DNA from 4 places in the Geotalea daltonii FRC-32 genome. Region 1 is predicted to be linked to each of the others. Evidence: riboswitches for the same ligand, from Rfam matches in the RefSeq annotation. Region 1 holds a riboswitch; each other region holds the start of a gene.
What was found. A riboswitch is a leader RNA that binds a small molecule or an ion and turns the genes downstream of it on or off. The one in region 1 is predicted to bind molybdenum cofactor.
Positions count from the first base shown of each region.

Region 1 (5,756 bases):
TCAAGAAGGACCGTGCAGGAGCCGCAGTCTCCCAGCTCGCACCCCTTCTTGGTACCGGTAAGGTCCAGCTGGTCGCGCAGTACATTGGTCAGGATGGCGTTGCCCTTTACCAGCACCGTTTTTGCGTCACCGTTTACATTCAGGGTGATCAGGTAACGCTGCACCCCGTCTTTGTCAGTTATCATTTGTGGCATATCATTCCTCCTCACACGTGGCCTTCGTCAATAGCCTTGCGCAGTGCCCGTTTCGTCAGTACGCCAACCAGGTTACGCCGGTATTCGGCAGAACCGCGGATACTGTCCCGTGGGCGGCTTGCTGCCGCAGCCTTTTCCCCGGCTTCAGCCAACAGGTCGTCGTTTATTTTTTTGCCCCGCAGGAAGTCTTCCGCTCCCTTGGCCCGCATGACGGTAGGAGCTGCCGAGGCCAGGACGACCCGTGCGTCCTCCAGGATGTCTCCTGCAACCCTGACCGAGACGGCAACCCCCACAACGGCCAGGGCGCCGGAACGGCGCAAGCCGAACTTCATGTAGGTGCTGCCGGTGGTGGGCTGGTCCGGGATGGTGATGTCGGCAAGGAGTTCTCCCGGCGCAATCACTGTCTCGGCCGCACCATGGAAGAAATCCTCCAGGGGCATGGTTCGTTCCCCTTTGACGGATACCAGGCGGATAGAGGCATTAAGAGCAATGAGGATTGGCGGCAGGTCGGCGGAAGGGACACCATTGACAATGTTGCCTCCCACTGTCCCCATGTTGCAGATCTGGTTGGAGGCCATGGTGTGGGCAGCCATGGGAAGCGACAGAAAACGTTCCTGGAGAAGCTTCGAGGTGTAGATGGCATTGTGGCTGGTCAGCGCCCCCATGACGATGCCGCGGCCCGGTTCATGGCGAATGGTACGCAGGTCGTCCAGGTGCTTGAGGGAGACCAGGTTCTCCGGAGCCAGTTTTCCAACCTTCATCTTGTGCAGGACATCGGTTCCTCCCGCCAGAACGATGGCCTTGTTGCCAAGCTCTGCCAGGAGCGTGCAGGCCTCATCAAGGGTTTGGGGGGCATGATATGCAAAATCGGGCATGTACATGGTTCATCTCCTCAGGCTGTCGGGTCTTCCACAACTTTTGTCGGACCCTTGTCATTGTTATCTTGCATACAAGCTATTTCTTCAAAAAAAATGGATGGTGGTCATTCCCTGAAATCCTTGAGAAACCGCTTAAGGAGAAGCCTTTCCTCCGGTGAAAAGCCCTTCAGCAGTTCGTCGTTGGTCTGTTCCATGGTTGCCGCCAGTTGGCCGATGGCGGCAGTTCCCTTTTCCGTCAGGTAAACCCTTGCCACACGCCCATCCTGTGCGTCGGCCTCTCTTCTCACCCAGCCCGACGTCACCAGCCGGTCAAGGATGCCGGCCAGGGTGGCGGTATCAAGGGAGATGCGCCGGCCGATCTCGCCGACGGAAAGCCCGTCCTCCTCCCAGAGTGCCTCCATGAACAGGCATTGCATGGGAGTGAGGGCAAATGTCTGCAGCCGTCCTTTCAGGGTTCCCTGGGCGCGCTGATGGGCTTTGGCAAACAGAAAAACTATGTTGTCCCGGTAGGAGATCATCCTGGTCAATTCCTCTTGCATACAAGATATCTCCAGTGTGGTTTTTTGTCAATGGGAAATAAAACAGTGTTTCCCGGATTATATGTTTGTTGCCCTTGCTAGAGGGATGAAGGCTCTTTCTCATTGTCAGATTTACCATTGTCAGTCAATGCGGCCGGCTCCTCAGAGCCCTTCTTGAAATTCCTGATTGCTCCACCCAGTGCCGAACCCAGCTGGGGGAGTTTTGCCGGTCCGAAGGCGACCAGCATGATGACCAGGATGATGATGAGTTCCGGCATGCCGAATCCGAACATAATTTGCGCTCCTTTAGAACTTTTACTGGCCTACTGCCTTGTCCTGGCCGTCAAGTCTGATCTCTTCGAATTCCATGTCCAAAAGATTGATGCTGAGTTTCCGGTTACGCAGAGTGTTGCCGGCGCCAAGGAGAATCTTGCAGACTTCCGCTACCTCTATGCTGGCCACCAGCGCCGGGGTAAAGGATGGATTGCCCAGCCGCTGCTCAAGGCCCTTGCCTTCCACCCAGCGGCTGTACAGCTGCCGGATTGTTCCGTCTCCGGGAAACTGGGTGACGACTTGGCCGAACCAGCCGCCGATGGCGCCATGCACCAGTGGAAGCCCCAAGCTGTCACAGCTGTCGGACAAAGCCAGCCTGGTCGAAACCGAATCCAGTGCATCTACCACCACCTGGACACCATGGAAAAGCTGGGCGGCATTTTTCGGTGCATAAGCAATCTGCACCGGGACCAATGCCACCGCCGGGTTGATTTCTGCCACCCGCGCTGCAGCTGACTCAACCTTTGCCTCTCCCAGCCTGGCTGGGCTGGAGAGCAGTTGGCGGTTCAGATTGTGTTCTTCGAACACATCCGGGTCGATGGCGACGATGGTGCCAACTCCGAGCCGCGCCAGCTCTTCGATGATATAGCCGCCAAGCCCTCCACAGCCAGCCACTGCTACCACCCCTTGGAAAAGTGTCAGTTGCTGGGCAATGTTGATCGCCTGACGATTGCGCTGGTAGCGGGCAGGAAGAATCTCCAGGAGCAATGCCGTTTCTTCCACCTGGGCAAGGGTGGTACGGAAGCGTTCGGCAGCGGCAACCTGGCTGGCCCAGGAGATAAGGCCATTTTCCGCCCGCTCTGCAAGGAATTGGCGCAATTCATCCATGTCAGCCTCCTGCCACCAAAGGAAAGAGGGCAAGACTGTCACCATCCCTCAGCCGTTGATCCGGATCGGCATGTCTGCCGTTGAGCATGATCATGCTGATTTCAGAAACCGGAATCTGCAGTTCATCGATAATCTCGCTGATCTGCGTGCTTGGTGGGTATTGCCTTGTTGCTGCGGCAAAACGTCCGAAGCGGAATGTGGCGAACAATTTTACGGTTATGTCCATTGCGCAGCCCTTTCATCCCGATCTAGAAATTCCAGAACGCATCGATTTCCTCATCGGTAAAATCCCACACGGCATTGTGGGGTGGAAGCGGTTCCCTGAAGAACTCCGGCAGCCGATCATCCTTGTTGGTGAAACCGGCCGCCAGATTGAAGGCACGCTCGGTCTTCAAGGTATTGACCCCCAGGCCGCCAATCCAGTCTGGGGTAAGCTCCAGGCCGAAGCGGGCATTGAGCATGTCGAGCAAAGCCGGGACGCAGGTGGGAATATCTGCTGCGGGAAAACCTATGAATAGGCAGAGGCCGATGGAGTCGAGCATGACGGTGACGATCTGCAGGTGACGGGACAACTCAACTTGACCATCCTTCTTCAAGGGATCGACAATGCCTCCACCGACACCCATCAGATTGGTGGCGACGGCATAGCCCATCGTGTGGTCTGCACCCATGGTGCTGGTGGCGTAGGTGATGCCGATACCCTTGATAGATCGGGGGTCATAGGCAGGAATGGCCTGGTTTTTCACCACCGGTACCCGTGTGACGCCGTATACCTTGCCCACATGACCGGCGCCGCTGCCGATGATCCGGCCGAGGGGTGTCCCCTTACCGATATCTTCCTTCAGGATGCGGAGTACCCCTTCACCGTCGCCGAAAGGGAGCACTCCTGCCTCCATGGCTACGCCGAAAGCGATCGAGGTCTCGATGGAATCGACGCCGATGTCGTCCATGATACTGTCGGCAGTCGCAATCTGGTCAAGATCGCCAAGACCGGCGTTGGCTCCCAGTGTTTCAATGGTCTCATACTCGAAGCCGGAGGTGACGTAATTGCCCTGCTTGTCGTGGTAGACCTGGGAGCATTGGATGATGCAGCCAGGCTGGCAGCCATGCTTCGGTTTGCCACCGCGCTCGATGATGGTTTCCCGCAAAGTCTCGCCGGAGATCTTCTCGTGCCCTTCGTAACGACCATAGGTAAAGTTGCGGGTGGGAAGTCCCCCTGCCTCGTTGACGATGTTGACCATTTCCGCGGTGCCGAAGGTGGGCAGCCCCTGGCCGGTCCCTGGGTGTTCGAGGATGGCCTTGGCAAAGACCCTGGCGGCGGTGGTGAATTTTGTCGGATCGGCCAGCTTGATGCCGGGGGCATCGCTGTCGTCGATGGAAATAAACTTGATCCTCTTCGAGCCCATTACCGCTCCAAGGCCGCCACGGCCGTGGCTGCGCAGCTTGCTGTCCGAGTCCTTCACCGAGATGTTGGCGGCCAGCATCTTCATCTCGCCAGCCGGGCCGATGGTGATGACCCCTGTTTTCTTGCCGAGCCTCTTTTCAAGGGTTTCGACGACGGCAAAATTCCCCTTGCCGATCAGCTCCGACTCTTCGGCGATGGATACTCCATCCTTGTTGACGTGCAGGCTGTGCCAGTTGTTTCCTTTGGGCAGACCTTCAATGATCAGCGCCTTGATCCCCAGGCGGGCGAACATCTGGGCGGCCAACCCGCCGGCATTGCTTTCCTTGATAGTGCCGGTGAGGGGGCTTTTGGCGCCTGCGGAAAAGCGCCCGCTGTTAGCGGCAGTGGTGCCGCTCAACAGTCCAGGGGCAAAGACCAGCTTGTTGTTTTCCCCAAGGGGGTGGCAGGTGGGGGGAACCTCCTTGGCCACGATGGTGGAAGTCAGGGCGCGACCGCCGAGAGCTGCCCATTCCTTTGGTACCGATTCGGTGCCGGTGGTGAGAGTCGTCATGTTGACGCGAAGGATCTTGTTCATGGGGAGTCTCCCTTTCAGTGATTATTTGCAGTCTCCTTTCCGAAAGGGAGGTCCGGCCGTTTCCGGCCCGGCCTGCAGGCCTCCATGCCGTGGGGTTTGACGCCCTTTAGGCAATGGAGGCTCGGAGACTTGTTTTGTCATACGTTAGTGGAACGACAGGCCGCCGTCATGGACGATCATTTGGCCGGTGATGAAGGCGCTGTCGTCGCTGGCGAGGAAGAGCGCCAGGCCGACCAGGTCCTCCGGCACCGCTTCCCGCTTCAGGCAGCGAGCCTGGAGTTGGAGCTCTTCCAGGGGGGGCAGATCCAGCTTCTTGTTCTTGTCGAAATTGTTGCCGCCGTCGGAATGGGTGAAGCCGGGGGCAATTGTGTTGACGTTGATCTTGTAATCACCCATCTCACGGGCCATTGAGCGGGTAAGGGCCATGATGGCGCCCTTGGATGCCACATAATGGGGCATGCCGGGAACCCCTTCATTGATGGATGAGGAACCGATGTTGATGATCTTGCCCCCCTTGGCCTTCATGTGGGGAAATACCGCCTTCATGCAGTTGAACTGGCCGAGGACGTTGATCTCCAGGACCTTCATGAATTCCTGGGAGGTACATTCGGTAAACGGTTTCAAGACAATGCTTCCGAAGATGGCAGCGTTGTTGAGCAGTATGTCCACCGAGCCGAATTTTTCCTGGGCCGCCTTGGCCATGGCATCGCACTGCTCCTGGTTGCTGACATCGGTTTTGACGTAAATGGCGTCGCTGCCAGCCTTTTTCACTGCCTCCACCGCCTTCTGCCCGTCAAGGACATCGGCAATGACGATCTTTGCCCCTTCTTTCGCCAGGCCCACCGCGTATGCCGCACCGATTCCCTGTGCCCCCCCGGTGATGATGGCAACCTTTCCTGATAGTCTTCCCATGGTCTTTCTCCTTTATGCATATTTGGACTTCATTTCTTTTACTGATTAGCGTCATTCTTCCGCCCGATGACCAAGTCCCCCTTTATAAAGGGGGGAACTAGTGACGGAAGATTA
Region 1 is NC_011979.1:133,061-138,816, forward strand. Features, by position in the region: gene GEOB_RS00525 ((2Fe-2S)-binding protein) at 1-194, opposite strand, end outside; gene GEOB_RS00530 (FAD binding domain-containing protein) at 206-1,075, opposite strand; gene GEOB_RS00535 (MarR family winged helix-turn-helix transcriptional regulator) at 1,177-1,611, opposite strand; gene GEOB_RS00540 (twin-arginine translocase TatA/TatE family subunit) at 1,689-1,883, opposite strand; gene GEOB_RS00545 (HesA/MoeB/ThiF family protein) at 1,906-2,751, opposite strand; gene GEOB_RS00550 (MoaD/ThiS family protein) at 2,753-2,977, opposite strand; gene GEOB_RS00555 (aldehyde ferredoxin oxidoreductase C-terminal domain-containing protein) at 3,000-4,730, opposite strand; molybdenum cofactor riboswitch at 4,747-4,869, opposite strand; gene GEOB_RS00560 (SDR family NAD(P)-dependent oxidoreductase) at 4,875-5,642, opposite strand.

Region 2 (5,756 bases), 200 kb from region 1:
ACCGGGACCCTTGTAACGCCGTAGGCCTTGCCGACGCTGGCGGCGCCGCCACCCAGGATGCGGCCGAGGGGTGTGCCTGTGCCGATTTCGTCCCTGAGCAGGCGCAGCATCTCCTTGCTGTCGCCAAAGGAAAGAATGCCTGCCTCCATGGCCACGCCGAACATGACCGCCGTCTCGATGGAATCGACGCCGATATCGTCCATGATGTTGTCCGCCAGGGCGATGTCATCCAGGTTGTCGATGCAGCAGTCGGCGCCGAGCCCCCAGATGGTCTCGTATTCGAAACCGGAGGTAACGTACTTGCCATCCTTGTCGTGGTAGACCTGGGAGCACTGGATGATGCAGCCGGCGTGACAGCCGTGCTTCGGCTTGCCACCGCGGGCAACGATGGTATCGTGCAAGGTCTCACCCGAGATCTTGTCGTGCCCCTCGAACTGGCCGAGGGTGAAGTTTTTCGTCGGCAGCCCCCCCGCCTCGTTGAGGATGTTGACGAGAACGTTGGTGCCGTAAGTGGGGAGCCCCTCGCCGCTGACCGGATGATCCAGGAGCGCCTTGGCAAAGGTGCGGGCGGCCACCTTGAATTTCTCCGGGTCGGCAATCTTCACGCCCGGTGCCCCTTCGTCATTGATGGTGATGAACTTGATCTTCTTGGAACCCATGACGGCCCCCAGCCCGCCACGGCCATGGCTGCGGATCTTGCTGTCCGGGTCCTTGACCGAGATGTTGGCGGCGGTCATCTTCAGCTCACCTGCCGGACCGATGGTGAGGATGCCGGTCTTCTTGCCGAGGCGGGCTTCCAGTGCCTCGATGACGGCGAAGTTGCCCTTGCCGATCAGCTCGCTCTCCTCCTGCACAGTGACGCCGTCCTTGGAGACATGGAGGCTGTACCACTTGTCCGCTTTGGGCAGCCCCTCGATGATCAGGGCCTTGACCCCAAGGCGGGCCAGCATCTGGGCCGCAGTGCCGCCGGCGTTCGATTCTTTGATGGTGCCCGTAAGCGGGCTCTTGGCCCCTGCAGAGAGGCGGCCTGAGTTGGCGGCAGGGGTACCGGTGAGAAGCCCGGGGGCAAAGACCAGCTTGTTGTTCTCACCCAGGGCATGGCAGGTGGCAGGCACTTCGGCCGCAACAATGGTGGAGGTAAGGGCACGGCCCCCCAAACCGGCCCAGGCGGCCGGTACCGGCTCGGTCCTGGTGGTGAGGTCGGTCATGTTGACGCGTAAAATCTTGTCCATTTCTTTATCTTCTCCCAATCATAGTGTTTACCCGCAAGGGCTTGCTTACTCCTTTCCGAAAGGGAGGCCCCGCCGTTTCCAGCGAAACCCGTAGGCCGGGCACCATGAGGGAACCTGTTAGGCTGCACGGCTCGGAGATGATACATGAATTAAAATCGCCTACCACGAAGACACGAAGAGCACGAAGGAAGGTCTAAACCCAATTCACCATGAACATACGGAATCTTTTATTCACCACTAGACACTAAGAGCCACTAAGAGAATCAAAAACCGTAACATTAGGTTGTTATTTAATTGTTGCCTTTCTTCGTGTCCTTCGTGCCTTAGTGGTGCATTGAGGTTTGGTTTCCTCTGTGCCTCCGCTTACATCGCTGCCTTATAGATGTCGATCACCTGCTCCAACGTCGCTTTGCGTGGATTGGTCAGCTGGCAGGCGTCTTTCTTGGCGTTCTCGGCCATGATCTTCAAATCTTCTTCCTTGACGTTCAGCTCTTTCAGACCGGCAGGAATACCGATGGAGGCGGAGAGCTTGCGGATGGCGCTGATGGCTTTTTCTGCCGCCTCGGTCACGGAAAGACCGGCGATGTTCTCACCCAGGGCAACGGCGATGTCGGCAAAGCGTTTCGGGCAGGCAATCAGGTTGAACTGGCTGACGGCGGGCAGCAGGATGGCGTTGCAGACGCCGTGGGGCAGATTGTAGAACCCCCCCAGCTGGTGGGCCATGGAATGGACATAGCCCAGGCTGGCGTTGTTGAAGGCCATGCCGGCAAGATATTCGGCATAGGCCATGGCATCGCGGGCTTCCAGGTTGTCGCCGTTGGCTACGGCCACGCTCAGATTGGCGGCGACCAGCTCAATTGCCTTGATGGCGCAGGCATCGGTAATGGGGGTGGCGATGGTGGAGACGTAGGCCTCAACGGCATGGGTCAGGGCGTCCATACCGGTGGCAGCGGTGAGTGCGGGGGGTTTGCCCACCATGAGGACCGGATCGTTAATGGCAATGTTCGGTGTGCAGCGCCAGTCGACGATGGCCATCTTCACATGGGTATCGGTGTTGGTGATGATGCAGAAGCGGGTCATCTCGGAAGCGGTGCCGGCGGTGGTATTGATGGCCAGGAACGGGGGCATGGGCTTGGTGGACTTGTTGACCCCTTCGAAGTCGCGGATGTTGCCGCCATTGCCGATGACCAGGCCGATCCCCTTGCCGCAGTCATGGGAGCTGCCGCCACCCAGGGAAACGATCCCGTCACACTTGCTGTCCAGGTAGACCTTGACGCCATCATGGACGTTCTTGTCGGTGGGGTTGGGCTCGGCGCCGTCGAAAATTACCGCTTTCAGACCGGCTTCCACCAGCTGGGCCTTGATCTTGTCGGCGACCCCCATCTTGGACAGACCGGCGTCAGTGACAATGAGCAGGTTCGTCGCACCCAGCGCCTTGGCCTGGGCCCCCGTTTCCTTGGAGCAACCTATCCCCATCAATGAAACTGTTGGAATGAAAAATCCGTACGTCTGTTCTGCTAATGCCATTGTTGCTCCTCCTTTGTATTTTGTGGAATCAACCACATTGGTTTTTTGTGCCTTGAACCATCTCCTGCATACGGTTTTCTAAAACGTTTTTTTACTATACCGCAAACCCTATACCAACAATTTTACCAGCCACCATATTTCTGGAAACATATGGGGCAAGCAGCTGTAAAAATAGGCGGTTGGACCTCAACGACTGCCCCCTGGCAATCTTTGTTTAATGAACTTTGTTCTGAAATGGCACACGTGGACTGTTCCATAATGGAGCACATGTCATAGTCTGGAACGCTCCCATTCACTCTTGCCGGCGGTAAAAACTCCCCCTACCTTCTTTTCAACACTCCCGGGAAAAGCGTCCCATTCCCCTGTATTCAACGGCTCGACCCATCTGGGCGGCCACCCGGTCTGCGTGCGTAATGGGTGTTGGTACCGAAATTGCCTCTGCCCATTTCCAGCAGCAATCTTCAATTTTAAGGTTGCTGGTTGTCTGAGAAGGAGGAAGAAGAGATGGCAAGGAAGTACAACAACCCGAGAAAGCCCTATATCGTTTCCATGCGCGTCACAGATGAGGAGATGGACAAGTTCCGCCAGATCATGGAAATGACCAATCTGTCCGCAGCGGACCTCATGCGGGATGCTTTCACCCTCCTGCGGCAGCAGTGGGAGTTGTCCCACGGCACGGACATGTCGCTGCACATCTGAGGGCTGCTTACCCAAGGCCCTCCAAAGAGAACCCGGCGCCACTTGCGTGAGCTGCCCCAACTGCATGGCCATGATCGCCTAAACAGTGGCCGGAGGTTTCTGCCCGATCGACATAAGGATGACCATGCAAAACTGCACTGCCGCCATGACACTTGAACAACGGTACCCGGCGGTCGATTCGGCCCTGCTGCCTTACCCGTCCAGGCTTTTCGTCGAGACCACCAGCCGCTGCAACCTGAGCTGCGTCATGTGCATGAAACAAAATGATGGTGGCACGGGGGATGGCGATCTGGACATGGGCACCTTTTCTGCCCTGGAACCGGCCCTGCCCAATCTGAATGCCCTGGTACTCAATGGTGTAGGTGAGCCTCTGCTCAACTCCCGCCTGGAACAGTTCATCACCCGGGCGAAAAAGTTGATGCCGTCCCACGGCTGGATCGGTTTCCAGAGCAATGGCCTTCTGCTAACCAACATGAGGGCCATGACCCTGCTCGATGCCGGTCTCGACAGGATCTGTCTCTCCATGGACGGAGTGGACAGTACCACCTTCGGCAGCATCCGCACCGGCAGTCAGCTGCTGGACCTGCAGTGGGCATTCGAGGCCCTTGCCGCAGCCAGGACTGTCTGCGGGCGCCACGACCTGGAAATTGGCGTGGAATTCGTTGTCATGAGGGACAACATCCGGGAACTTCCGCCGGCACTGGAATGGGCTGCGGCACGTGGGGCAAGTTTCGCCATTGTCTCCCACCTTCACCCGTTCCATGAGCCTCACCTTGAGCAGTGTGCCTATGACACCTGCACCGATGAGGCGATCCAGATCTTCCAGACCTGGAAATCCAAGGCCGATACCATCGGCGTGGACATGCTCAGCTATTTCAGAATTCTCTGGAAATACGCCAAGACTGCCGATGAGCAGCAGGTCGTTGATTTTGTCGACGCCATGAAGACCGATGCCGGCGACCGGGGCATTACCCTTGATCTGAAAAGGCTTTTTGCCATGGATTATAGCCAGATCGGCGTGACCATGGCCGTCTTTGATGAGGCGATGAGGGTGGCCAGGAGGGTCGGCCTGGACCTGAGGCTTCCTGAAGTGGTGCGGCGTGAAAAAAGAGGCTGCGCTTTTGTTGAGCAGGGAGGAGCTTTCGTCTCCTGGGACGGTAAGATGCACCCGTGCTATCACCTCTGGCACCGGTGCCAGTCCTTTGCCAACGGCTGGCTGCATCCAATCAAGCCCAGGTCGTTCGGCAATGTCAGCCAGCGGGGCATCCTGGAAATATGGAATAGCTGCGAGTTCCGCACCTTCCGGGAAAACGTCCTGCACCATGACTACCCTTCGTGCTCCGGCTGCAACTGTTCCCCCTGCGACCTGGTGCAGAAGGACGAGTTCGAGCGGGATTGCTACGTGAATACGGAACCCTGCGGGAGCTGTCTATGGAGCTCGGGGGTATTCAGATGTTTGGACTGAGGATGGCGACATTTTAACCGTCTGCGGTCAGAGGGAGAATCACTGAAGCCATGTGCAGAAAAATCTTTATTGCCGCAACCGGCCAGAATACCGGTAAGACCACCATCAGCCTCTCGCTGGTCCACCTGGCACGGCAGCGGTACAAGCGGGTCGGCTTCATCAAGGCCATCGGGCCCAAGTGCCAGGAATTCAACGGCTGTATCGTTGACAAGGACGCGGCGCTGATGGCCCGGGTGTTCGACATGGAGGAAGATATCCGCCTCATGTCCCCGGTTGTCCTTGGCAGAGGCTCCACCAAGCGTTTTCTCGACGGCCAACTTACCACCGCCGAACTTGAAGGGAGACTACTTGCTGCCTGTCGGGAAATGGAAAGGAAGTACGATTTTCTGGTAATCGAGGGGGCCGGGCACGGCGGAGTCGGCTCGGTGGTGGGACTCAGCAACGGCCGGGTGGCCAGTCTGTGCAATGCGCCGGTGCTGATGGTGAGCGGCGGCGGCATCGGCAACGTCATCGATTCGGTCCTGCTCAATCTCCCCCTCTACCGGGCGGAGGCAAGCCCGGTCAGGCTACTCATGGTCAACAAGCTGCTGCCGGAAAAAAGGGAGATTTCCCTCGGCTATTTGACCAAGGCCTTCGCCCCTCTTCACCTGCCGGTGACGGCTGCTTTCGATTACTCACCGATCCTGGCTAACCCGACCCTCAACCACATCGCCAGGCTCCTCGATCACCCACTTTGCGGTGACGGTGCGGCACGCAGCCGCATCGTCCACCATGTCCAGCTCGGCGCCGCCTCTTCCCAGAAGGTCATTGATCTTCTGGCCCAATCGACCCTT
Region 2 is NC_011979.1:328,290-334,045, reverse strand. Features, by position in the region: gene GEOB_RS01330 (aldehyde ferredoxin oxidoreductase family protein) at 1-1,232, opposite strand, end outside; molybdenum cofactor riboswitch at 1,267-1,381, opposite strand; gene mdh (iron-dependent methanol dehydrogenase) at 1,596-2,759, opposite strand; gene GEOB_RS01320 (hypothetical protein) at 3,264-3,458, shown strand; gene GEOB_RS01315 (radical SAM/SPASM domain-containing protein) at 3,583-4,923, shown strand; gene GEOB_RS01310 (AAA family ATPase) at 4,974-5,756, shown strand, end outside.
Region 2: another riboswitch for molybdenum cofactor. It lies ahead of GEOB_RS01330 (aldehyde ferredoxin oxidoreductase family protein); the one in region 1 lies ahead of GEOB_RS00555 (aldehyde ferredoxin oxidoreductase C-terminal domain-containing protein).

Region 3 (5,756 bases), 1.7 Mb from region 1:
GTTGCCGCTGCTGGTCGCCAGGTAGCCATCCTTTCCTTTCCCGAGGGTGACGCGAAGGAAATGCAGCCGCCCGGGTTTCTTGCGGATCTCTTCCGTCAGTGTTGCCTTGTATGTGGGGGAGATAATCCTCTTTCTCCCCATCATCTTCAAAAGCGCCGGTTTTACCAGTTCTTCGAAGGTAATCATGGTCGAAACGGGATTGCCGGGGAGGGAGAAGACGGGGATATTATCTTTCATGGCGAAGGCGGTGGGGCGCCCCGGCTTGATGTCAACCTTCCAGAATAGTTGCCGCACTCCCAGTTCGGTTAGGACCTCCCGCACCAGGTCGCGATCGCCGGCGGAAACGCCTGCAGATGTCAATAGCACATCCGCTTGTAGCCCCTGGCTGAGGAGATGCAAATGGCTTTCCCTGTTATCCCTGGCGATGCCGATGATGACAGGTTCTCCGCCGATTTCCTTGACGGCCGCCGCCAGTGATAACGCATTGCTGTTGATGATTTGCCCTTGTCCAATCTGTCCCCCCAGTTCAACCAGTTCATCACCGGTGGAAACTATGGCAACTCTGAGTCTGCGGAAAACAGGCACCAGGGCAGCGCCCAGAGATGCAAGCATGTTGATGCCCGACGAAGTAATTGCTGTGCCGGCTGCCAGGACCTTGTCTCCAGCCTTGATATCTTCGCCGGCAAAGCGGATATGCTGCCTTTTCTTGACCTGCTCCAGTATCTTTACCGAATCAGTTCCTTCGACGGTTTCCTCGACCGGCACTACTGCATCGGCTCCGGGAGGGATGGGGGCGCCGGTCATGATCTTTATGGCGCAACCCGGTTCCACGGCAGCAGTGGCTACGGCTCCGGCAGGAATATATCCGGTGACCCTGAGCGTTGCCGGCCCTTGGCAGTCTTCGGCCCGGACGGCAAAACCATCCATGGCCGAGTTGTTCCACGGGGGCATGTCCCATGGGGCGGCCATATCCTCGGCGAGAGTCCGGCCTATGGCATCAAGGAGGGCAACACGCTCCATGTTTATGGTTGCAACATTGTCAAGAATGATTTTCCTGGCTTCAGTGAAGGTGGGCATGGAGTTTACCTCGTCTGGCTTCTTAAGATTTTGAGACAAAAGCCTCTACTGCAAAGAAGGGCTATGCAGCAGTAAGGCAATTAACTTGCGGTGAGCCTGCCAGCCTTCCCTGGACGAGGTGAATGCTTTCGGCAAAGAGCAGAGGCTCCCGCGGAGGTTCATGGGTTGCCATGATCACCGTCGTTCCTCCTTGAGGGAGGGAAGCCAATATGTTTTCCATCATTTCCGCAGTTTTCCTGTCGACGCTGCTAAACGGCTCATCGAGCAGCAGCACCAGCGGTTTCAGTATCAGGGCCCTTGCCATTGCCACCCGCTGTGCTTCGCCCCCGGAGAGGTCCAGAACCGGCCTCGCCTGAAAGCCACTCAGTCCGACCGAGTCGAGGGCTTCATCAACCAGCTGCTGTTGCAGTCCATGGGGTATCTTGCGGGCATTGAGTCCATAAGCCACATTGGCAAAGACGGTCCCGGCAAAAAGATACGGGGATTGATGGAGCAGGGTCACTTTTTGTCTGCAGGCAAGCAAGGTGCGGCTTTTCCAATCAACCCCGTGCCCCTCGAAAGAGATATCTCCCGAAGTGGGTGGCGAAAGAAAAGCCAGGATGTTCAGCAGGGTGCTTTTGCCGGCTCCGTTCTGACCGGTCAGCAGATAACAGCGCCCTTGATGAATATCCAGATGATCCAGGTCAAGTACTATATTATTCCTGTAGAACTTACGAATCGATCTCAAAGTGAAGAGCGTGTTCATGGTTTACCTCTGTTGCTGAAGAATGTTCAGTGCCAGGTTGACGAGAAAAGCCACCGCCAGGAGAACAATCCCCAATGCCAGTCCGAAGGCGAATTCTCCCTTGCTGGTTTCCATGGCAATGGCAGTGGTCATGGTACGGGTATAACCGCGAATGTTTCCTCCGAGCATCATGGCAGCGCCTACCTCGGCGATGACTCTTCCAAAGCCGGCAATGACGGCCGCCATCACGCCATACCGCTCTTCACGTACCAGCTGCAGGACCCCTTGCAAAGGGCCAGCTCCCAAAGTGAGAGCCGTGGGAAGGATCCGCTTGTCGGCACCTTCGATGGTACTGAGGGTATAATTGGTAATGATGGGGATGGCCAGCAGTGTCTGTCCCAAAACCATCGCCTTTGGTGTAAAAAGAAGCCCGAACTGCCCGAGAGGTCCTTGGCGGCTTATCATGCCATAGACCACCAGTCCCACAACAACTGTAGGTAGGGCCATCAGCGTGTTAAGCGTTGTCGTCAGGGCTCCTTTCAGCGGAAATGTGCCGATGCCGATAGTAATACCGGCAGGGATGCCGATGACCGATGCAAAAAGCGTTGACCATATGGATACGTAAATGGAAGTCCAGACGGTCGTATAGACCTCCCGGTCCATGGACATGATGAGGCTGAAAGCTGTCTGCAGTGATTCGGAAAAAAACCCCACCTAGTTCATCCCCTCCTGTGGATACAGAATGTACTTAAGGGCCTCTTTGCCAGCGACATTGAAGGCTCCTTACCCCGTGCTTCAGAAATAAAAAAAGGTCCCTTTCTTGATGGAAAGAGACCCCGCGGGTAACGGTTTTTTATGCCGTTCGGTGACTCTCCTTTCCAAAAGGGAGGCGCTGCCGTTTCCAGCAGGACCCAATGGTCGGTTGCCATGGGAATGACAGCTTTGTCATCCCCGGTAGGCAATTACGACTCGGAGATTTAGTTTTTAAAACAGTGTTTTTGTATAATTCAAGTGCATATGGCTGCTAGAAGCCTTGCTGCACAGCGCCCATGTATTAATTTCTTAAAGCATGTATAAAATACCACAAAATTTTTAAAATTTGTGATATTTTTTATCACGGCATTTTGCTAGCTGGTGTCCATCCGGAAACTCCGTATGTGACACTAGCAGTTTCCAGATCGGAAATGAGGGATTTTTTGTCCTGGCAAGTCAATCAAGGGGTTGCGCGGAGGCGTACATCGGTACGCAGCACAAGCAAGCCCGCAGGTTGACACCGCCAGGGCAAAAAAGAGCCGTTTCCGGATGGAAACTAGCTAAAAATAATTGGTGGAGTCAATGAAACTACTTGATACCCATGGCCGTCATATCAACTATCTTCGCCTTTCCGTGACCGACCGCTGCAACTTGCGCTGCAGTTATTGCATGCCTGAGCAGGGGATCGAAAAGCTTTGCCATGGTGATATCCTCAGTTACGAGGATTTGGTCAGCGTGGCCCGGCAGGCTGTTGCCATCGGCATAGAAAAAATTCGCATCACCGGTGGCGAGCCGCTGGTGCGCAGAGACATCATCCGATTTTTAAAGGAACTGTCCGCTGTGCCAGGCCTGAAGCAACTGGTGCTGACCACCAACGGCTTGTTACTGGCGGAAATGGCTGAGGATCTGTTTAAGGCCGGAGTCCAGCGGCTTAATATCAGCCTGGATTCCCTGAAGGAGCAGACTTTTGCCCACATTACCCGCGGTGGTGACGTGCACAGAGTCCTGAGAGGATTGGACGCAGCTGAAGCAGCCGGTTTCCCGCCCCATAAGATCAACATGGTGGTGATGCGTGGCATCAATGACGAAGAGGTGCTGGATTTTGCGGCTATGACCTTGGAGCGCCCCTATGCTGTGCGTTTCATCGAATACATGCCGACCTTGCAGGCTGACAACTGGCGAGACCTGTCAGTTTCCGGAAGTGAGATTTTAGAGCGGATCGGCAAGAGATATGAGTTGGTCCCCTATGGCAGCCAGGAACTGTCCGGCCCGTCACGGAATTTCAAGATCAAAGGGTCTGCCGGCTCAATCGGCATCATTACTCCTATTTCCGGGCATTTCTGTAGCGACTGCAACCGCATCAGGGTCACTTCTGCCGGAATGGCCAAGGGCTGCCTGCTGTCCGGGGATGGTATGGATCTTAAGCCGCTTCTGAGACTGGGAGACGAAAAACGGCTGCGGGAGGCGTTACGACAGATTGTTGCCGGCAAGCCGGACCGGCATGGCCTGGATGATAACAACAAGGAATTGCAGCCCTTCGCCATGTCAAGGGTCGGGGGCTAGGAAAGGATATGAAAGATATGTCGGCAAAGGTACTAGCAGTATGCATCAGTGAGAAAAAAGGGGAGCGGAAGACTCCGGTTGCTTCGGTGGAGTTGAAGGAGAATCACGGGGTTGTCGGTGATGCCCATGCCGGTGATTGGCACCGTCAGGTGAGCCTTTTGGCAATGGAGAGCATCCGCAAGATGCAGGCGCTGGGACTTTCCGTTGATACTGGAGATTTTGCCGAGAACATAACAACCGAAGGGATAGAGTTGGTCTCTCTGCCCATCGGCACCAGGCTCACCATCGGACCCACGGAAATGGAAGTTACCCAGATCGGCAAAGAGTGCCATACCCGCTGTGCCATCTACTACCAGGCCGGTGACTGCGTCATGCCCAAGGAAGGGATCTTTGCCAGGGTCATTACCGGCGGCACGATCAAGCCCGGTGATGGGATTGCGGTGAAGGAGCGTTGATTGGTGATTGGTGATTGGTGATTGGTGAGGTGGTAACTTCGAACTTCGAACTTCGAACCTAGAACCTAGAACCTAGAACCTGCCTTTAATAGGCAGCGAAACCTTAAAGGTGCTTCCTTTCCCCGCTTTGCTTTCTACCCGAATTGTCCCGCCGTGGTCATTGACGATACCGTATGATACTGACAGGCCCAACCCCGTGCCGTTTGCCTTGGTGGTAAAGAAGGGGTTGAATATCTGCTGTAGATTATCTGCCTCTATGCCGGTGCCGGTGTCGGCAATCATTATCTCTGTCTGCTCCCGTTGACGGTCCAGCTGAGTTCTTACCGTCAGGATACCCCCCTTGTCCATCGCCTGAATCGCATTTAGCACCAGATTCGTCAAAACCTGTCGGATCTGTTCACTGTCCCCCTCCAGGATGGGCAACCCCGGCTCATATTCCTTGATAATACGGATATGGGAAAGGGGCACCTGGTGCACGATCTGAGCGAGAATTTCCTCCATCAGCTCATTGACCCGCACGTGCCCCAGCTGTTTCTTTTCCTGGCGGGCGAATCTGAGCAGGTTGCCGACGATGCGCTCCACTCGCCCCACCTGCTGATAAATGGTATCCACCTCGTCCCGGTTGTCCGCCCCTTCCGGCACCGACATCTGCAGCAATTCCGTGTTGCCCCGGATGATGGCCATGGGGTTGTTGATCTCATGGGCAACGCCGGCGGCCAGCTCGCCGATGGCGGCAAGTTTCTCCGCCCGGACCAGTTCTTCCCTGGCCTTCACCAGCAGCCGGTTCTTCTCCTCCAGTTCTGCCGTTCGCTCCCGGACCTTGTTTTCCAATCCCCTGTTCAGCTCCCTGATATCATCCTCGCGCTGCATCAGAGCCCGGTTCATCTGGTTGAATTCCTCTGCCAGATCCCCCAGTTCATCCCGGCTGGATATCAGGCACTGCACATCCCGTTCCCCCGCAGCCACGCGCCGTGCCGCATTTTCCAGTTCCTTGACCGGTTTTGCCAGGCGGGCCGCCAACCAACCTGCTACGGCAATGCCGATCACCGCTCCCACCAGCAGGACGCCGCTGAAGAGGAGTCCCAGCCTAAACTTGATGGCGGTGTATGGCTTCTCAAGCATCCCCACATAGAGGGAGCCGAGGGGGACGCCATCGACGGAGAGGATCGGTTCATAGGCGGTAA
Region 3 is NC_011979.1:1,795,581-1,801,336, forward strand. Features, by position in the region: gene GEOB_RS08090 (molybdopterin molybdotransferase MoeA) at 1-1,077, opposite strand, end outside; gene GEOB_RS08095 (energy-coupling factor ABC transporter ATP-binding protein) at 1,139-1,822, opposite strand; gene GEOB_RS08100 (ABC transporter permease) at 1,826-2,515, opposite strand; molybdenum cofactor riboswitch at 2,657-2,788, opposite strand; gene moaA (GTP 3',8-cyclase MoaA) at 3,137-4,117, shown strand; gene GEOB_RS08110 (MOSC domain-containing protein) at 4,135-4,572, shown strand; gene GEOB_RS08115 (cache domain-containing protein) at 4,645-5,756, opposite strand, start outside.
Region 3: another riboswitch for molybdenum cofactor. It lies ahead of GEOB_RS08100 (ABC transporter permease); the one in region 1 lies ahead of GEOB_RS00555 (aldehyde ferredoxin oxidoreductase C-terminal domain-containing protein).

Region 4 (5,756 bases), 200 kb from region 1:
GGGAAGGGAATCGAAAAGCAGCTGGGCAACCCCTCCTTCACTCCGGCGGTGGTAGCGAGCCTGCAGGTGGCGGAGGTCTGCAAGATCCTCCTCGGCAAAGGGGAGCTCCTGCGTCATCGGAAGTTAAGCATCGACCTCCTGGAGATGGAGATTTTCGATGTCTCGTATGCGGCGCTTGCGGAGCTGGTGCGTGCGGCGTAATTACTCTCCTGTTGACATCAAGGCATACGGAGACATACTCAAAGTGGAAACTCCATTTTGAGGAGGATGTCACCATGAACATCAGTGCGAGAAATCTCCTGTCGGGCAAGGTTACAACGGTCAGAAAAGGGGCAATAAACTCCGAGGTTGAACTTTCCCTTGATGGAGGGGAAACGATTGCAGCGGTCATTACCAATGCCAGCCTGGAAGAAATGGGAATCAAGGAAGGCATGGAGGCATTCGCCCTTGTCAAGGCCCCGCTGGTTATTATCGCCAAGGGAAACACCGGGCTCAAATTCAGCGCCCGTAACGTCCTGCAGGGCACGGTCAAGAAAATCGCACAGGGCAGTGTCAATGCAGAGATCTCCATACAACTGCAGGGGAGTGGTATCATCACCTCCATCATCACCAAAGGGAGCGTCGCTGCCATGGCATTGCAGGAAGGGGATCAGGTCAGCGCCATCTTCAAGGCCTCCAGTGTCATACTTGCCGTAAAGGCATAGGGCCGATTTACTGCTTGACAGATTAATGACATAATGGTACTAGTTTACCACAATTGAATGCTCGAACTTTCTCCGAGCCTGTCCGCCTACCGGGAATATTCCCCATGGTGTCAGGCCTGTGGGCTCTGCTGGAAACGGCAGGACCTTCCTTTGAAAAGGAGAACCTCTCGCCACGCTATGATTGCGTTCTAGGGGCTCCTTTATCCAAAGGAGCCCTTTTTGTTTGTGGCTGATCACGTGCTTCGAACATGACTTCAAAACCAGATAAATGATTCTCAACTCTCCGAGCCACGCCGCCTAAAGGGTAGTTTTCCCATGGCGACCGGCTAGGGTGCCGCTGGAAACGGCTGTGCCTCCCTTTTGGAAAGGAGAGCCTCAAAGTACCGGACCTGTTCCTGTATCCAAAGGCCTCTTTCCATCTGCGGACAGACTCTTTGATGCATTTGGGGGAGACCTTTTCCCCTGTTATTAGAAAACAGGAGGGTACGATGAAGAAACGCAGCTTAGCAGCAACAGTGGTGGCAATGGGCCTGGTGCTCATCCCGGGTGTTCATGCCAAAACGCTTGAGGATGTGCTCAAGGAGAAAGGGGTCATCACCGAAGAGGATTACAAGGAAGTAACCAGGAGCAAGGCGCTGAATTACAAGCCGGGCAAGGGGTTCACCCTGACCTCTGCCGACGAAAAGTTTCAGCTTTCTTTGGGAGGAAGGCTCCAGACCCGTTACACCTTCACGGATGCCGACGACAACGGTACCAGCAGGGACTCCAACAAGTTTGAGGTCAAGCGCATGAAGTTCTGGCTGAATGGCTACGCCTACACCAAGGACCTCACTTACCTGCTCCAGGTGGATTTTGTTCAGGGTGGCTCATCGAAGCTCCTGGATCATGCCTACCTGAATTACCGGTTTGTCGACGAAGCTCAGGTTCTGGCCGGGCAGACCAAGGTGCCGTTCGGCCGGCAATGGCTGAATTCTTCCGGTTCCCAGCAGTTCGTCGACCGCTCCACCGCTTCGGACATGTTCCGCCCCGGTTATGAGGCTGGAGTCAAGGTTCACGGAGCTGTGGCCGGCGGCATCGCCACCTACGAGCTGGGTTATTATGGCGGCGCCGGCCAGAGTACCTTCCGTACCTCCAACGACAATGCCTATGCCGCCAGGATAACCGCAAACCCATTCGGTAAGATGGCCTATGCCGAAGGGGACCTGGATCAGAGCGAAAAACCTCTCCTTTCGGTGGGAGCCAACTATTATCGTAATACCCTGCAGAAAAGCACAGCTACCGCCTTCGAAACCAACAATGTTACGTTAGCCGGTTCAACCGGCTGGCTCGGCAAAGGAATTGGTACCTTTGCAAACGGGGAAAAGATCGACATCAACGGCTACGGCGTCGATGCCGCTTTCAAATGGCTTGGCGCCTCCACCCAGGCCGAGTACCTGTTGGGGCAGGCCGACGGCCACACCAGCGACAAGACCCTCCGTGCCCACGGCTTCTATGCTCAGGCCGGTTACTGCATCATTCCGAGGAAACTGGAGCTGGCCTTCCGCTACTCCTTCGTCGATCCCAACCGGGACAAGGCCAACGATCAGCAGGTCGACACCCAGGGAGCCATTTCCTACTATTTCAACAAGCACAACCTGAAGCTGCAGGGGGATGTCACCAACAGCCACGACCAGAGCAAAGGCCGAACGGATGATATGATCTATCGCCTCCAGGCACAGGTGATCTTTTAAAAACAGTTAAAAAGACAGGGGGCTTGCCCCCTGTTTCCCGGAAAACCTTACCCCTCCACTCCAGAACAAATACGGGCAGATTCGGATAAAATGTAAGTAACTTATGGGAAAAGGAGAAAACAATGAAACAGTGGCGTATCCTTTTATTAACATTGACCTCCCTTGCTTTCTTCTGCGCTTCGGCCGGAGCCGAAGAACGCCTGAAGATGTCCACTACCACTTCGACCCAGGATTCGGGGCTTTTGAAGGTGCTCCTGCCACCCTTCGAGAAGAAAAATAACTGCCAGGTGGACGTTATCGCCGTCGGCACCGGCCAGTCCCTCAAGCTGGGTGAAGCTGGCGACGTGGATGTGGTCTTCGTCCATGCCAGGAAGCTGGAAGACAAATTCATTGCCGACGGTTTCGGCGTCAACCGCCGCGACGTCATGTACAACGATTTCGTCATCATCGGGCCGAAGGATGATCCGGCCGGAATAGCCAGGGCCAAAACCGCTGCCGAGGCGCTGCAGATGATTGCCGCCAAAGGAGCCACCTTTGTTTCCCGTGGAGACAAATCGGGAACCCACATCAAGGAAAAGGATCTCTGGCAGGCGGCCGGAATTGCGCCGAAGGGGGGGTGGTATGTGGAGGCGGGCCAGGGGATGGGGCCGGTCATTACCATGGCAACCGAGCGCCGAGGCTACACCCTGACTGATCGCGGGACCTACAACGCTTTCAAGGGAAAGAAGACCGATCTGACCGTCCTCTTCCAGGGGGAGAAGGGGCTTTTCAATCCCTATGGGGTCATAGCCGTAAATCCCAGGAAACATCCCCATGTGAAGTACGACCTGGCAATGAAGTTTATCGAGTATGTGACCGGACCGGAGGGCCAGAAAATCATTGCCGGTTACAAGGCATACGGGGAGCCGGTGTTTTTCATCTACGGCAAGAAGTAGCGCCATAAAGGCAGGCCTATGCAGAACATCATCGAACTGCAAAACGTAGCGAAGAATTATGGCAACACAATTGCCTTGCAGCTGAACCGGCTGGCCATAGGGGAGGGTGAGTTGTATCTTCTTGCCGGGCCGAACGGCTCCGGCAAGAGCACTCTTCTAAACATACTGGGTTTTTTGACTCGCCCGGATCGAGGGGAACTGCTTTTCTCCGGCGAGCGGGTCGATTGGAAGAGGGGAACAATGACCCGTTTGCGCCGGCAAGTCACCCTTCTCCACCAGTCCCCCTACCTTTTTCGCGGCAACGTTTACGATAATGTCGCGTATGGCCTTTCCCTGCGAGGCATGGGAGGTGCCAAGGCACAGGAAGTTGTGTCTGAAACCCTGGCTACTGTCGGGCTTGACGGATTCCAATTGCGCAAGCACACGGAACTGTCGGGGGGCGAAGCCCAGCGGGTAGCCATGGCCAGGGCGCTGGCACTGAGGCCGAAGTTGCTGCTCCTGGATGAGCCGCTGGCCAACGTGGACCAGAAGAGCGCCCGCGTCCTTGAAGAAGTCATAGCCGGCCTCCCTTCCATGGGGACCACGGTGGTCATGTCTTCCCACGACCCGCAACATGAAAAAAAGCTTCCCTGCCAAGTGATCCAGCTGCAAGGGGGGCGGATGAATGCCGATCATCTGGATGAGACCGAGTCCCTTGGCAATCTGCTTGGCTATCCTGCTGTTCAGATCTGACGGCAATTCCAGCCCATAAAAGCTGGAAAACTACGGCAGCAATGGAATTACTGCCGTAGCTTTTTTCAGTGTGTCATCTCGCGTGTCTGCAACTCCACCTTCAGCCAGCCCGACTGGCGCATGTCGAAGGCTCGATAGGCATCCACCGCCGAGGTGAGCGGTTCCCTCCTGGTCAGTATCCTGACCGGATCGACCGTGCCGCTTCTGACCATGTCCAGCAGGAACGGAATATATTTGCGATGGTTGCAGTTGCCCATCTTGATGGTGAGGTTCTTGTTCATGGCCATGCCGATGGGGAAAAGGGTCACACTCTCCGGATAAACGCCGATAACGGAGAAGGTGCCCGCCTTGGCCAGGCACTCCACCCCCCAGATGAGGGTCATGGATGGAGCATCGCCGGGATGCCAGTTGTCACCGCTGATATTGGTCTGGGGTGCCACGTGGGCCACCTCCTGCCTGAATTCCTCTTCGTGTTCCTTCGCCTCCCTCACTGCCGGGCCAGTATGAGGCGCTTCAGCATCGACTCCGACGGCGTCGATGGCACGATCGCAGCCGATTCCCCCGGTCATATCCCGGATCATCTGCACCGGGTCCTCCTTGGAAAAGTCGATTACCTCGGCTCCCTGTTCCCGTGCCTTTTCCAACCGCGAGGGGATGCAGTCAACGGCGAAGATCCTGCCGGCCTGGAATAGTTTGGCGCTGGCGATGGCGAACTGGCCAACGGGTCCGCAGCCGAAGATTGCCACGGTGTTGCCCGGTTTTATCTCGGCCAGTTCCGCTCCCATGTATCCCGTCGGAAAGATGTCCGAGACCAGGATTGCCTGCTCGTCGGTGACACCGTCAGGAATTTTGACCAGGCCTACCCCGGCAAAGGGTATCCGCGCTTTCTCCGCCTGCAGGCCGTTGACGGGGCCGGATTTTTCTGGGCCGCCGAAAAAGCTGGTTCCGGCCTGCATGCCGTTTGGGTTGGCATTATCGCACTGGGCATAGTAGCCGTCCCGGCAATAGGAGCAATAGCCGCAGGCTATGGTGGATGGAATAAGAACCCGGTCGCCAGGCTTGAAGTTGCGCACGGCAGTACCGACCTCTTCCACCGTGCCGACCCCTTCGTGGCCGAGAATGGTCCCCGGCCTCATCCCGCTCATGGTGCCGCGCACCATGTGGAGATCGGTGCCGCAGATGGCGCTGGCAGTTATCTTGACGATGGCATCGGTCTGTTGTTCGATCCTCGGCTCAGCGACATCATCCAGCCGGATGTCGCCCACTCCGTGCCACACAACTGCTTTCATATCCGTACCTCCCTTCTTGGATTAGGTCCCGTTAACTGGTAGTGTAGCAGTTGTGGAGGGCATTGCAACGCGCTGAATCCGGGATGACCAGCGAAAAAAGCGGTTGTCAGGCCTTTGCACGGTGTTAAAATTGTTAAGAGCCGACAAGGCTGCGACAAATCTACGAAAAGGAGGTACGCTTATGGCTCCAGGTAATGTCGGACGTGGCGGCGGTCAATCTCCCGCCAATGTCACCAAGAATCTGAAAGGGATCAGCTTCCCTGCCAGCAAACAGGACCTGATCAAGCATGCCCAGCATGAACATGCGGACAGGGAAGTCATCAGTCAGCTCCAGAATTTCGAAGAGAGGGAATATGGCAGCATGGC
Region 4 is NC_011979.1:335,487-341,242, forward strand. Features, by position in the region: gene GEOB_RS01340 (HesA/MoeB/ThiF family protein) at 1-201, shown strand, start outside; gene GEOB_RS01345 (TOBE domain-containing protein) at 276-704, shown strand; molybdenum cofactor riboswitch at 763-881, shown strand; molybdenum cofactor riboswitch at 974-1,091, shown strand; gene GEOB_RS01350 (porin) at 1,193-2,434, shown strand; gene GEOB_RS01355 (substrate-binding domain-containing protein) at 2,557-3,369, shown strand; gene GEOB_RS01360 (ATP-binding cassette domain-containing protein) at 3,388-4,101, shown strand; gene GEOB_RS01365 (zinc-dependent alcohol dehydrogenase) at 4,167-5,390, opposite strand; gene GEOB_RS01370 (DUF2795 domain-containing protein) at 5,572-5,756, shown strand, end outside.
Region 4: another riboswitch for molybdenum cofactor. It lies ahead of GEOB_RS01350 (porin); the one in region 1 lies ahead of GEOB_RS00555 (aldehyde ferredoxin oxidoreductase C-terminal domain-containing protein).